4 regions of the Streptomyces sp. MMS24-W38 genome follow, and region 1 is predicted to be linked to each of the others. Evidence: riboswitches for the same ligand, from Rfam matches in the RefSeq annotation. Region 1 holds a riboswitch; each other region holds the start of a gene.
The links. A riboswitch is a leader RNA that binds a small molecule or an ion and turns the genes downstream of it on or off. The one in region 1 is predicted to bind cobalamin.

Region 1 (3,457 bases):
CCGCAGATCCCCAGTACGGGCCGACCCTCGGCAGCCCGCCGTTTCAGGGCGTCCGCCAGCCCCCGCTCGCGCAGCCACTGAAGGGCCCGCACGGTTCCGCGGGTCCCCGGCAGGACGACGAGGTCGGCGTCTGCCAGTTCCTCGGGCCGGTCCACGAACCGCACGACGACGCCCGGTTCGGCGGCCAGCGCGTCCACGTCCGTGAAGTTGGACATCAGCGGCACCGCGCACACGGCGACCCGCAGCACGTCCTCACCGACCGGCGGGGCGACGGCCGACTCCCGCACGGCGCCGCGCAGGGACACGGCCAGCCCGTCCTCCTCGTCGATGCCGAGCCCGTGCCGGAAGGGCAGTACGCCGTACGTGTGCCGCCCGGTCAGGCCGTGCAGCATGTCGAGGCCCGGCTCCAGCAGCGTCACGTCGCCCCGGAACTTGTTCACCAGGAACCCGGCGACCAGCGCCTGGTCCTCGGGGGAGAGCAGGGCGACGGTGCCGAAGAAGGAGGCGAAGACCCCGCCGCGGTCGATGTCGCCGACGACGAGGACGGGGAGCCCGGCGTTCCTGGCGATCCCCATGTTCACGATGTCGGTGCGCCGCAGGTTGATCTCGGCCGGGCTCCCGGCCCCCTCACAGACCACCGCGTCATACGTGCCCCGCAACTGTGCGAGGCAGTCCAGCACCGTGCCCAGCAACTGCTGTTGCCGTCCGCCGTGGTAGCCGCGCGCGCTCAGCTCGCCGACCGGCTTGCCCAGCAGCACCACCTGGCTGCTCCGCTCGCCGCCCGGCTTGAGCAGCACGGGGTTCATCAGTGCGGTCGGCTCGACCCGGCAGGCCTGGGCCTGCATGGCCTGCGCCCGCCCGATCTCGGCGCCCTCGCGCGTCACGAACGAGTTCAGCGACATGTTCTGCGCCTTGAACGGCGCGACCTTGACGCCCTGCCGTACCAGCCACCGGCAGATCCCGGCGGTCACGACGCTCTTGCCGGCGTCCGAGGTGGTACCGGCGACCAGCAGCCCCCCACCACTCATGACCTGCGCCCCTTCCCGACGATCCGCGCGGCGACGATCCGCGCGGCGGCACCGACGCCGAGCGCCAGCCAGCCGACGCGCCGCGAGAGCCGTACCGCCCTTTCGATGTCCGCCACGGCCACGGGACGGCCGGCGCCGCCCAGGACGGGCCGGTGTTCGACCCGCCCGGCGTAGGACAGCGTTCCGCCGAGCCGCACGCCGAGCGCGCCCGCGAAGGACGCCTCCACGGGGCCGGCGTTGGGGCTGGGGTGCTTCGCGGCATCCGCACGCCACGCCCGGACGGCGCCCCGCGGGTCCGGCCCGGCGACCGCGGCGAGTACGGCGGTCAGCCGCGCCCCGGGCCACCCGGTGACGTCGTCGAGGCGGGCGGAGGCCCAGCCGTAGCGCCGGTACCGGGGGGACTTGTGGCCGACCATGGCGTCCAGGGTGTTGACGGCCCGGAACCCGAGCAGTCCCGGCACCCCGGCGACGGCGCCCCACACCAGGGCGCCCACCACGGCGTCGGAGGTGTTCTCGGCGACGGACTCCACCACCGCGCGGGCGATCCCGTCGGCGTCCAGCGCCTGCGGGTCCCGCCCGCACAGGTGCGGCAGCCGCGCCCGCGCCGCATCGAGGTCCCCGGCCTGAAGGGCCTGCCCGATGGTGCGGGCCTCGGCCGCCAGCGACGTCCCGCCGACGACGGCCCAGGTGGCGGCGCCGGTCAGGGCGACCGAGGCGGCGGGGGAGGACCGTACGCACCGGGTGGCAAGGCTCCCCAGGGCGACGGCCCCGCCGACGCAGACGGCGGTGTGCAACGCGCCCCGGCCGCGGTCGTCCCGCCACAGCATCCGTTCCACGGCAGCCGCGGCCCGCCCGAAAGCGGCGACCGGATGTCCCTGGCGGGGATCGCCGAGGAGCAGGTCGCCGAGGAGGCCGGCGGCGGCGCCGTACGCGAACTCGCGATCGGCACCCATGGGTTCAGCCGGTGGGGGATCCGGTGGAAACGTCCGCCCCGAGCCGGGGTGGGGCGTCGCTGGTCGACCTCGACGGGCAGCCGGGCATGGCGATATGTCCTCACTCAGGGTGTCCGCGCCCTGGTTCGACGAGACCGGCGGTGAGAGTTCCTGGCTCCCGGGGTGTTCACCCCGGTGACAGTGGCGGGACCGCGCCGGACTTCCACCGGCTTCCTCTCCTGCCGCCGCATTGGCATCGGGCAGTCCACCACGGTCCGGAAGAACCGTCAACCTGCCTTTGACCTGCGAGGCTGAAGTGTGCTGAGGCCCACAGAGGGGTTCCGGTGGGGGAACGCGAACGGGCGGTGCGGGGCGCGAAGCCCCGCACCGCCCGTCGGACGGAGACGGCTCTGATCAGGCCGTGATCAGGTCAGGATCAGGCCATGATCAGATAGATCCCGTACGCCACTGCCGCCGTGCAGGCCGCGAAGCAGGCGTAGGCGCCGGTGACCGCCAGGGCCGCGGACCGGCCCTGGGCCGCGGCCCGCTCGTGGCGGGACAGGCCGACGATGCCGAGGGTGAACAGGGCCACCAGGGCCACGGTGACCACGAGGCTGACGCCGAAGACGGAACCGAGGGCCGCCCAGTCGATCTTCATGGTGCTCTTCTTCCTTCGTACCGGGGCGCGGTCAGACGGTGGTCTTGGCGGCCGGGTCGGTGGCGGCCGGGGCCGGGATGGTGGCCGAGAGGTCTTCGGCCGGGCTGCCGGCCGGGGGCGGGGTCACCGCGGCCATGGCGGCGGTCACCACGCCGGCCGGCTCCTCGGCGGTGGCGGCCGAACCGTCGGCGGCATCGTGGTCGTTGACGTTGGTGTGGTCGACGACCTCCCGCCGGGAGATCTTCCAGATCGCCGCGCTGGAGGCGACCAGGAAGACGGCGACGACGGCGGTGCCCCAGCTGCCGGCCCGGCAGACCAGCTCGGCGATGGCCCCGACCAGGGCCGCCGCCGGCAGCGTCAGGCCCCAGGCGACGAACATCCGGGTGGCCGTCGACCAGCGGACGACACCGCCCGTGCGGCCCAGGCCCGCACCCATCACGGCACCGGAGACCGAGTGCGTGGTGGAGAGGGAGAAACCGAGGTGGGAGGAGGCCAGGATGACCGTCGCGGCGCTGGTCTGGGCGGCGAAGCCCTGCTGCGGCTGGAGGTCCGTCAGGCCCTTGCCCATCGTGCGGATGATGCGCCAGCCGCCGAGGTAGGTGCCGAGCGCGATGGCGACGCCCGCGGACACGATGACCCACAGGGGCGGGTCGGAGTCCGGGGCGAGGGTGCCGCCGGCGACCAGGGCCAGGGTGATGATGCCCATCGTCTTCTGCGCGTCGTTGGTGCCGTGGGCCAGCGAGACGAGGCCGGCGGAGGCGATCTGACCCGCCCGGTAGCCCTTCTCGGACGCCTTGCCGTCGGCCTTCTTGCCCAGACGGTAGGTCAGCCGCGTCGCG
Region 2 (3,457 bases), 4.2 Mb from region 1:
AGGCCACGAACCCTCCCGGCCCGCCCACCCGCACCAGCAGCGTGAGCGCCCCGGTCACGCAGAAGCCCAGCGGCACCCGGTAGGCACGCCACAGTCGCCGGCCCGGCACCCTGGCCGGGCCCAGCAGCACCGTGAGCGCGGTCAGCAGCACCAGGGCCGCTCCCGGCCAGGGCGGCAGCGAGATCGCCAGCACGGTGAGCCCCAGCCCGAGCACGGCCTTGTCCACGGGATGACGGCGGCGCCAGCGACTGCTGTGCGCCGCCGCGTCGATCGGCAGCACGGGGGATCAGCCCCCGGGACCCGCGGGGGCCGCGTCCTCGGCGTCCGCCTCGGTGCCGACCCCTCGCGCCCGTTCCGCCCCCTGCCGGCGCCCCCGCCGCAGCCCGAAGTAGTACGCGAGCACGCCCGCGCCGATCGCCGCCTGGAGGGCGAACAGCGCCGACTCGATCTCCCCGGACGGCGGTTCGTACAGCGGCGAGAACCACGGCTCGTAATCCGGGTCGATCTCGGTGATCGCTGTCTCCGCCTCCGCGTCGGCGCCCGCGAACGGCTCCTCCTTGTGGTCGCCGAGCCCAAGGGCCAGCGGCACCACGGCGAGCACGGCCACCAGAAGCAGCAACAGGGAGTTGATCTTCGCGTCACGGCTCATCGGGCCACCGCCTCGCCCGCGCCCGCCGACTTCTTCCCGATCCCGGCCACCAGCACCCCGAGCCGGGTCAGTTCGCCCTTGCTGGACTGCACCAGCATGCGCATCACCAGCACCGTCAGCAGCCCCTCGCTCACCGCGAGCGGGATCTGCGTGACGGCGAAGATGGAGCCGAACTTGCCGAGCGCGCCCAGGAATCCGCTGCCCGGGTCGGGGAAGGCGAGCGCCAACTGCACACTCGTCACGCAGTACGTCGACAGGTCGGCGACGAACGCTCCGCAGAACACCGCGGCCATCAGCGGCGCCCCGTACCGCCGCGCCAGCCGGTAGACCCCGTACCCCGCCCACGGCCCGACGACCGCCATCGAGAAGACGTTGGCGCCGAGCGTGGTCAGCCCGCCGTGGGCGAGCAACAGGGCCTGGAACAGCAGGGTGATGGTGCCCAGCACCGCCATGACCGGCGGCCGGAACAGGATGGCGCCCAGCCCGGTGCCGGTGGGATGGGAGCAACTCCCGGTCACCGAGGGAAGTTTCAGTGCGGACAGAACGAAGGTGAACGCTCCCGACGCCCCCAGCAGCAGCGTGCTCTCGGGATGTTCCCTGACCTCACGGGTGAGCGACCGGGCTCCGTGGACGACGAACGGCGCCGACGCGACGCCCCAGGCGACCGCGTGCGCCGGCGGTAGAAAACCCTCGGCTATGTGCATGGCTCAGCAGACCCTCTCCAGCACCTCGTGGATGGTTGACGCGCCTTGGCCGGTCTCCTGGCTGACGGGTACCACCGCCCGTGCTCCGCCTTCCCGGGTCCGAGGTGGACCCAGTGGCTGCCTTTCGGTCCTGTCGAGGGGACAGGGCCTGGGGCCGGAGCCGGACTTCCCGATCACAGTGGCGAGGGCCGCACCGGCATCACACCGGATTTCCCGTTCACCAAGGCGAGGCGACACTAGACCCCGTCCCGGCCCGCTGACAAGCAGTCCCCGGGGGCGCGCGGACGGCGCTCCGCGGCTCGCGCCCCGCGGACCCGGCCCGCCGAAGCGCGGGAATGAGGGGAGGGGGTCCTGGGCAGAACTCTGCTGCAACTAATATGCAACAACGAGATCCGGGCAGCAAAGGTGTGAGACTCGATGACGACCCGACGAATAAAGGGTGCCGCCCTCGCGGCGACCATGGCCGCCGCGGTCGCCGCGTGCTCGGCGCCCGGCGGCGGCACGGACGGCGCCGCGGGCGGCGGGTCCGCCGACTCCGTGGTGATCGGGGTCGGCTCCGAGCCGGACACCTTGAGCCCGCTCCTCGGCTACGGCAAGGACGGCAACTCCAAGATCTTCGACGGGCTGCTCGCCCGGGACGCCGACCTGGAACTCGAGCCCGCCCTCGCGAAGGCGCTCCCCGAGGTCGCCGACGACGGCCGCACCTACACCTACACCCTGCGCCCCGGCGTGAAGTTCAGCGACGGCGAATCCCTCACCGCCGAAGACGTCGTCTACACGTACGAAACGGTCCTCGACGACAAGACCAACAACACCGCCAAGAGCGAACTCGACGCCGTCAAGGAGGTCCGGGCGGACGGCGACGACAAGGTCGTCTTCACCCTCAAGTACCCCTACGCCGCCTTCCCGGCCCGCACCGTCCTGCCCATCGTCCCCGAGCACGTCGCCGGCGAGCAGGACCCCAACACCGGCGCCTTCAACACCGAGCCGATCGGCACCGGACCGTACGTCCTCACCGGCTGGAGCAAGGGCGAGAAGCTCACCTTCAAGGCCAACCCGGACTACTGGGGCGGCGCCCCGAAGGTGAAGAAGCTCACCATGGCGATCATCGCCGACGACGACGTCCGCGCCACCCGGCTGCGCTCCGGCGACCTCGACGGCGCGACCCTCCCGCCCAACCTCGCCGCCACCTTCAAGAACGACGACGCCCGCAAGACGTACCAGGCCACCACCTACGACTTCCGCGCCGTCACCCTCCCCACCGGGAACAAGATCACCGGCGACACCACGATCCGCCGCGCCCTCGACCTCGCCGTGGACCGCCAGGCCATGGTCGACAAGATCCTCGCCGGCGCCGGCCGCCCCGCCTACGGGCCGCTGCCCCTCGACGACCCCTGGTACGCCAAGGACATCGAACGCCCCCGGGACCTCGCCGAGGCCAAGAAGATCCTCGACCGCGACGGCTGGAAGGCCGGCCAGGACGGCATCCGCGCCAAGGACGGCGCCCGCGCCGCCTTCACCCTCTTCTACCCCTCCGGCGACAAGGTCCGCCAGGACCACGCCCTCGCCTACGCCTCCGACGCCAAGAAGGCAGGCATCGACGTCAAGGTCGAGGGCGCCACCTGGGAGGTCATCGAACCCCGGATGGGCAAGGACGCCGTCCTCGCCGGCTTCGGCAGCACCGGCGACCCCGACTTCGGCCTCTACACCCTGCTGCACTCCTCCCTCGCCGGCGACGGCTTCAACAACATGCCCCACTACGACAACCCCGCCGTCGACGAGGCCCTGGAAACCGGCCGCCGCACCCAGAACCCCGACGACCGCAAGGCCGCCTACGACGACCTCCAGCGCGAACTCGTCAAGAACCCCGGCTACACCTTCCTCACCCACATCGACCACCTCTACGTCCTCGACGACCACTGGGGCGACCTCACCACCCAGGTCGAACCGCACGAGCACGGCTTCGCCAGCGGCCCCTGGTGGAACGCCGAGGACTGGCAGCCCGAGAAGTGAAGACCCTGCCCTGGGCGGCGATGGGACACCTCGTGGCACGGCGGACCCTGCTCGCCGTGCCCGTCCTCCTCGTCGTCACCTTCGGCGCGTT
Region 3 (3,457 bases), 3.4 Mb from region 1:
ATCGGTGCGCTGGTGCCGGCAGCGATCATGTCGATCGCGGCCGCGAACCTGTTCACCCGCAACATCTACAAGGACTTCCTCAAGCCCGACGCGACACCGGCGCAGGAGACCAAGGTCTCCAAGGTGGTCTCGCTGCTGGTGAAGGTGGGTGCGCTGGTCTTCGTTCTCACCATGGACAAGACGGTCGCCATCAACTTCCAGCTGCTCGGCGGCATCTGGATCCTGCAGACCTTCCCCGCCCTGGTGGGCGGCCTGTTCACCCGCTGGTTCCACCGCTGGGCGCTGCTCGGCGGCTGGGCGGTCGGCATGATCTACGGCACGGTCGCGGCGTACGGGGTGGCCTCGCCGACGCAGAAGCACTTCGGCGGTTCGTCGGACGCGATCCCGGGCATCGGCGAGATCGGCTACATCGGTCTCACCGCGTTCGTGCTCAACGCCCTGGTGACGATCGCCCTGACGTTCGCCCTGAGGGCGGCCAAGGCCCCCGAGGGCATCGACGAGACCCGGCCGCAGGACTACACGGCGGACGCGGGCGACCCGGGTGTCAGCACGGAGCTGCCCCTGGACACGGCGGAGAGCAAGCACTGACGCCGTACAGGCGCGCTCGGGCAGCGTGCCGCCGGAGAAAAATCGGCGGCCCGCTGCCCCGCTCGTCGGGCACACTCGCACCATGGACACCATGATCCGGCCGGTGCAGCCCGACGAGTACAAGACGCTGGGTGAGATCACCGCGCAGGCCTATCTGGAGGACGGTCTGCTCGACTTCGGGGAGAACGACCCGTACCTCGGTGAGCTCAGGGACGTCGCCAAGCGGGCCGCCGCCGCCGAGGTGCTGGTCGCCGTGAACGGCGGCCAGGTGATCGGTGGAGTGACGTTCGTTCCGGACGGCGGGCCCATGGCCGACCTGGCCGGGCCCGGCGAGGCCGAGATCCGGATGCTCGTGGTCGCCCGTGCGGCCCGGGGCCGCGGAGTGGGGGAGGCCCTCGTCCGCACCTGTGTCGACCGGGCGCGGGCCGCGCAGGGGTGTGTGGGGGTCGTGCTGTCGACCCAGCGGATGATGCACTCCGCCCACCGCATCTACGAACGTCTCGGCTTCGCCCGCACCCCCGAGCGGGACTGGAACCCGGTTCCGCACCTGGACGACATCAACCTTCTCTCCTACACGTTGGCGTTCTGACCCCACCGCGACACAAGATATGGGTCCGCTGGCGGCACACGGCACAAGATGTATGCTCATACTTGCTGTCGCCGCAGGGGAATCCGGTGTGAATCCGGAACTGTCCCGCAACGGTGTACTTGTGCGTGTCCGCGTTTTCTGCGTTTTCCGCGTTTTCCGCGTTCCCGCACGGGCTTCAGTCCGAGGACCTGCCGACAGTGCGCCCGGCCGTCCGGTCCGGGTGCCTGACGTCCGGGCCTCGTGGAATGGGCCGGTGGACGCGAGGTGCGTGCGCGCGCCCGTGTGCTGCCCCCTGCCCTCGACGAGGCCCCGTGCCGAGCGAGGGAGAGCCCCACGTGACCATCGCGCCAGCCGATCCGGCTTCAGCGGTCGACGTGACCGACATGAGCGACGTGAGCGACGGCCCCGGTGCCGCGCTGCTGCGGACCCTGACCGAGCTGACCGCCGACCTCCAGGGCGCCGACCCCGGCCGGGTCGCCGCCGCCGCGCTGCGCGGCCGGTCCGCCCATGCGGACGAGACCGAGCTGCGGGAGCTGGCCACCGAGGCGGCGGCCGGGCTCATCTCCGAGGACCCCGCCTACTCCCGGCTCGCCGCACGACTGCTGACGCTCGGCATCCGTGCCGAGGCCGCCTCGCAGGGTGTCACGTCGTTCACCTCCTCGATCTCGACGGGACACCGCGAGGGCCTCGTCGCGGACCGGACCGCCGAGTTCGTCGTGCTGCACGCGGCCCGTCTCGACGCGCTGATCGACCCCGGCGCGGACGATCGTTTCGGCTACTTCGGCCTGCGCACCCTGCACAGCCGCTATCTGCTGCGGCATCCGGTCACCCGCAAGGTCGTCGAGACACCGCAGCACTTCCTGCTGCGGGTCGCCGCCGGTCTCGCCGAGAACGGCGCCCCCCGCTCGGTGGACGAAGTCGCCGCGCTGTACGGCCTGATGAGCCGCCTGGAGTACCTTCCCTCCTCCCCCACCCTGTTCAACTCCGGTACCCGACACCCCCAGATGTCGTCCTGCTACCTCCTCGACTCCCCCAAGGACGAGCTGGACTCCCTCTACGACCGCTACCACCAGGTGGCCCGCCTCTCCAAGCACGCCGGCGGCATCGGCCTGTCCTACTCCCGCGTCCGCTCGCGCGGTTCGCTGATCCGAGGCACCAACGGGCACTCAGGCGGCATCGTCCCGTTCCTGAAGACCCTGGACTCCTCGGTCGCCGCCGTGAACCAGGGCGGCCGGCGCAAGGGCGCGGCGGCTGTCTACCTGGAGACCTGGCACCCGGACGTCGAGGAGTTCCTGGAGCTGCGCGACAACACCGGTGAGGACGCCCGCCGCACGCACAACCTGAACCTCGCACACTGGGTGCCGGACGAGTTCATGCGCCGGGTCAGCGCCGACGCGCCGTGGTCGCTGTTCTCCCCGTCCGACGTCCCGGACCTGGTCGACCTGTGGGGCGAGGAGTTCGACGCGGCCTACCGGGCGGCCGAGGCTGCGGGTCTGGCGACGAAGACGCTCCCCGCGCGAGAGCTGTACGGGCGCATGATGCGCACCCTCGCCCAGACCGGCAACGGCTGGATGACCTTCAAGGACGCCGCCAACCGCACCGCCAACCAGACCGCCGAGCCGGGCCACGTCGTCCACTCGTCCAACCTGTGCACGGAGATCCTCGAGGTCACCAGTGACGGGGAGACGGCGGTCTGCAACCTGGGGTCGGTCAACCTCGGCGCGTTCGTCGACCGGGCGAACGGCGCCCTCGACTGGGAGCGGCTGGACACCACCGTCCGCACCGCCGTCACCTTCCTGGACCGGGTCGTCGACATCAACTTCTACCCGACCGAGCAGGCGCGCCGTTCCAACGCCCGCTGGCGCCCGGTGGGGCTGGGCGTGATGGGCCTCCAGGACGTCTTCTTCCAGCTCCGACTGCCCTTCGACTCCCCCGGGGCGAAGGCCCTCTCGGCCCGTATCGCCGAGCGGATCATGCTCGCCGCGTACGAGACGTCCGCCGGCCTCGCCGAGTCCCACGGCCCCCTGCCGGCCTGGGAGAAGACGCGTACGGCCCGGGGTGTCCTGCACCCCGACCACTACGGCGTGGAGGCGACCTGGCCCGAGCGGTGGGCCGCGCTGCGCGAGCGCATGGGCCGGGCCGGCCTGCGCAACTCGCTGCTCCTGGCGATCGCGCCGACCGCCACCATCGCCTCGATCGCGGGCGTGTACGAGTGCATCGAGCCGCAGGTGTCCAACCTGTTCAAGCGCGAGACGCTGTCCGGCGAGTTCCTCCAGGTCA
Region 4 (3,457 bases), 710 kb from region 1:
GACGCCCACCTCGTCCAGCTCGGCGGGGGTGAAGCCGGTTCCCTCGCTGAAGCCGTAGTTCCAGCCCGCGAAGACCAGATCGGCACGGGCGTCGAGGACCAGCTCCTTGTTGATCCTCTCCTTCGAGAGCCACTCGGTCTTCTGGTAGGCGTCCTTCCAGGGAACGGACGTGAGGTCGCCCTTGTCGTCGGGCATCACATAGCCCGCCATATGACCCTCGAGTCCGAGCGCGAACATGATCTCGGTGATGCCGACGTCGTTGGTGACCACGCGCTGAGGGGCTTTGTCGTAGGTCTTCTTCTGGCCGCAGTTCTCCACGGTCACCGGATAGTGGCCGTCACGGGCGGCGGAACCGTCCTTCTCCCCTTCCTGAGAGGTGACCTGCGCACCGCAGCCGGTGAGGAGCAGGGCCGTGGCGAGTGCGAGTGCGGCGGGACGTACCGGGTGCGGCATGCTGGCGGTGACTCCTCAGGTAGTGGGCTGAGCGGGCAGGAGACGGTCGAAGAGCAGCTGTACGGCGCCGGTCTCCGGATGCGGGACGCGATGCGCCCGCACGCCGAAGACCTCGGCCAGCAGCTCGGGGGTGAGCACGTCGTGCGGAGCGCCGGAGGCGACGATCCGGCCGCCGTCGATGACATGGAGCAGGTCGCAGTGGAGCGCGGCGAGGTTGAGATCGTGCAGCGCGGTGAGCACCGTCAGCCCGCTGCCACGCACCAGGGCGAGCACTTCCAGCTGCTGGGCGATGTCCAGGTGGTTGGTGGGCTCGTCGAGCACCAGCACCCGGGGTCGCTGGGCGAGCGCCCGGGCAATCAGGACCCGCTGCCTCTCGCCGCCGGAGAGGGTGAGGAAGCCACGGTCGGCGAGGTGGCCGGCGCCGACCCCCGCCAGCGCGGCCTCGCACGCCCCGCGGTCCTCATCGGTGGCCCGGGCCGCCGACCGTTGGTGCGGCAACCGTCCCATCGCCACGACCTCGGCGACCGTGAAATCGAATTCGGTGACCGACTCCTGGGGCAGTGCGGCCACCCGACGGGCACTTTCACGCGCACTCATGGCGTACAGGTCCTCACCGCCGAGCCGGACCGTACCGGCCGAGGGACGCAGCGCCCGGTAGACACAGCGCAACAGGGTCGATTTCCCGCTGCCGTTGGGCCCGACCAGACCGACCAGCTGCCCCTCGGCCGCCCCCAGCGTGACCTCTTCCACCAGCCGGGCACCCTCGGACTCGACGGTCAGTGCGTCGACGTCGACCCGCATCACATGCCTCCGAAGGTGTAGGAACGGCGGCGCATCAGCAGGACGAAACACGGCACGCCGATGGCCGCGGTCAGGACGCCCACCGGCAGTTCGACCGGTGCGAGCACCACGCGGGACAGGATGTCCACCCAGACCAGCAGGACGGCTCCGGCGAGCGGTGCGACGGCCAGCAGCCGCCGGTGGTCGGCGCCGACGAGCATCCGTACGGCGTGCGGAACCATCAGCCCGACGAAGCCGATCGCCCCACTCACCGCCACCACCGCCCCCGTGACGGCCGCGGAGACCAGGAACAGCTCCTTGCGCAGCCTCCCCGGGTCCACCCCCAGCGCGGCGGCCGTCTCGTCGCCCATGGCCAGGGCGTTCAGACGGCGCGCCGACCACGCGAGGTGGACGAGGCCGCCGAGCACCGCCCCCGCGGCGATCGGAACGGAGGCCCAATCGGCGCCGCCGAGGCTGCCGAGCAGCCACATCATCGCGGAACGAGCCGCCTCACCGCGCTCGGCCGCGAACACCATGAACGTGGTGACGGCCGAGAAACCGTAGAACATCGCGGTGCCCGTCAGAACAAGTCGCAGCGGGCTCAGGCCGCGAGGGGTACGGGCGATCGCGTACACCAGCACCATGGCCACAAGCGCGGAGAGGAACGCCGCCGTGGACAGGGCCCAGACGCCGAGCGCGCCGAAGGCTCCGAAGATGAGCACGGCGTTGGCACCCACGGCCGCACCCGAGGAGATGCCCAGCACGTACGGGTCGGCGAGCGCGTTGCGGACCATGGCCTGCACCGCGACGCCGATGGCCGACAGCCCGGCCCCGACGATCGCGGCCAGCACGGCCCGGGGAAAGCGCAGCTCCCAGACGATGGTGTACGCCGGCACCTGGCCGGGGGTTATGGACCCGCCCGTCGACCCGGCCCACAGATGGTGCAGCACCTCGCCCCAGGAGATCCCCGACGCCCCGATCCCCACCCCGCAGACGAGGGACACGGGCAGAGCGGCGCCCAGGCCGATCAGGAGAAGGGGCAGTGGAACGCGCCGGGGGGACGCGACCCCGGCTCCGGTACGGGGCGTGTGCGCGGGCTTGGCAGGTTCGGTTTCGAGGGTGGTGGCCACGGGCGGGTCGCTTTCGCCTCAGGCCGTGCCCCTGCGCAACAGAAGGAGCGGCCCCGGGCGCGGGGCGCCCTGCGCAGCACCTCTTCGCAGTCCACGGCGATTGACAGGAGCCTTCGCACCGCGGGTGATCGGGCTTGCGGGACCTCGGACGGGCTCCGCCTACCGTTGCGGGTCAGCGCCGGAATTCGACCGGACTTCCCCCGCGGGGCACGTGCAGCTTAGCCTGCCCACCAGGACACCCCCGCCGGTGGTGGCGGAGATCACCTTCCGCCGGGGTGGCCTGGAACTCTCACCGGACTTCTGTATCTGTCCTGGTCAACGGCCTGGCGGTGGGGAGTGCCGCTACAGGATCCCCGGCAGGGTCGAGCTGGTTCCGCGGTGCCGGGGTGCGCAGGACGTCGAACTCGTTGCCCTCGGGGTCGGCCGTGACCACCCAGCTCCGGTCTGAGCCCTGGCCCACGCCCACCTTGGCGGCGCCGAGGCCGAGCAGCCTGGTCACCTCGTCCTCGGTGCTGCCGTCGATCGGGCTGACGTCGAGGTGCAACCGGTTCTTCACGGTCTTGCCCTCGGGCACCCGGATGAACAGCGGGGTGGGCGGCATCTGGCGGGCGCGAACATCCTGGACGGTCGGCGCCCAGGAGCCGATCCCGACCTCGCCCTCGCTCCGGTCGATCACCTCGAAGTCCAGGACCTCGCACCAGAAGGCCGCGAGCCTCTCCGGATCGTGGCAGTCAACGGCCGGCTCGGTGAACCTACTTGTCATGACTCTCCCAGTCGGTGCTGTCGTCTGTTCACGACCGCTCAGGCTGGCCAAGAGGTGAGCGCGGCGTCTGGTCGCAGCCATTCGTCGAGGGCTGCTGCCAACCGGGAAGCAGCAGCCTGACGACTCCCCGAACGCTCTGTCCCACGGCCCGGCCAGGCGATAGAGTCCGGATGTGCGTTGATCTTCCGGGCGGCGGCCATGTGCAGCCGCAGACGGTGCCGGGCGCCTCCCGTACCAGGGGCCGCCCCAGCAGGCATACCCGTCATCACCTCACCGGAGATCCACCCCATGACTGCTCAGCAGCCTCTCGCCCACGACGCGTTCGTCGAAC

Region 2: another riboswitch for cobalamin. It lies ahead of AC6F7H_RS03700 (energy-coupling factor ABC transporter permease); the one in region 1 lies ahead of AC6F7H_RS23050 (cobalamin biosynthesis protein).
Region 3: another riboswitch for cobalamin. It lies ahead of AC6F7H_RS07210 (ribonucleoside-diphosphate reductase subunit alpha); the one in region 1 lies ahead of AC6F7H_RS23050 (cobalamin biosynthesis protein).
Region 4: another riboswitch for cobalamin. It lies ahead of AC6F7H_RS26300 (FecCD family ABC transporter permease); the one in region 1 lies ahead of AC6F7H_RS23050 (cobalamin biosynthesis protein).

Annotation. Positions count from the first base shown of each region.
Region 1 is NZ_JCBCPP010000001.1:5,291,274-5,294,730, forward strand. Features, by position in the region: gene AC6F7H_RS23045 (cobyric acid synthase) at 1-1,028, opposite strand, end outside; gene AC6F7H_RS23050 (cobalamin biosynthesis protein) at 1,025-1,981, opposite strand; cobalamin riboswitch at 2,107-2,245, opposite strand; gene AC6F7H_RS23055 (hypothetical protein) at 2,397-2,618, opposite strand; gene AC6F7H_RS23060 (inorganic phosphate transporter) at 2,650-3,457, opposite strand, start outside.
Region 2 is NZ_JCBCPP010000001.1:1,071,064-1,074,520, reverse strand. Features, by position in the region: gene cbiQ (cobalt ECF transporter T component CbiQ) at 1-280, opposite strand, end outside; gene AC6F7H_RS03705 (energy-coupling factor ABC transporter substrate-binding protein) at 287-649, opposite strand; gene AC6F7H_RS03700 (energy-coupling factor ABC transporter permease) at 646-1,353, opposite strand; cobalamin riboswitch at 1,384-1,593, opposite strand; gene AC6F7H_RS03695 (ABC transporter substrate-binding protein) at 1,771-3,366, shown strand; gene AC6F7H_RS03690 (ABC transporter permease) at 3,387-3,457, shown strand, end outside.
Region 3 is NZ_JCBCPP010000001.1:1,875,555-1,879,011, forward strand. Features, by position in the region: gene mctP (monocarboxylate uptake permease MctP) at 1-588, shown strand, start outside; gene AC6F7H_RS07205 (GNAT family N-acetyltransferase) at 671-1,177, shown strand; cobalamin riboswitch at 1,193-1,387, shown strand; gene AC6F7H_RS07210 (ribonucleoside-diphosphate reductase subunit alpha) at 1,513-3,457, shown strand, end outside.
Region 4 is NZ_JCBCPP010000001.1:5,999,359-6,002,815, reverse strand. Features, by position in the region: gene AC6F7H_RS26310 (ABC transporter substrate-binding protein) at 1-453, opposite strand, end outside; gene AC6F7H_RS26305 (ABC transporter ATP-binding protein) at 469-1,254, opposite strand; gene AC6F7H_RS26300 (FecCD family ABC transporter permease) at 1,254-2,363, opposite strand; cobalamin riboswitch at 2,466-2,586, opposite strand; gene AC6F7H_RS26295 (VOC family protein) at 2,653-3,126, opposite strand; gene AC6F7H_RS26290 (hypothetical protein) at 3,415-3,457, shown strand, end outside.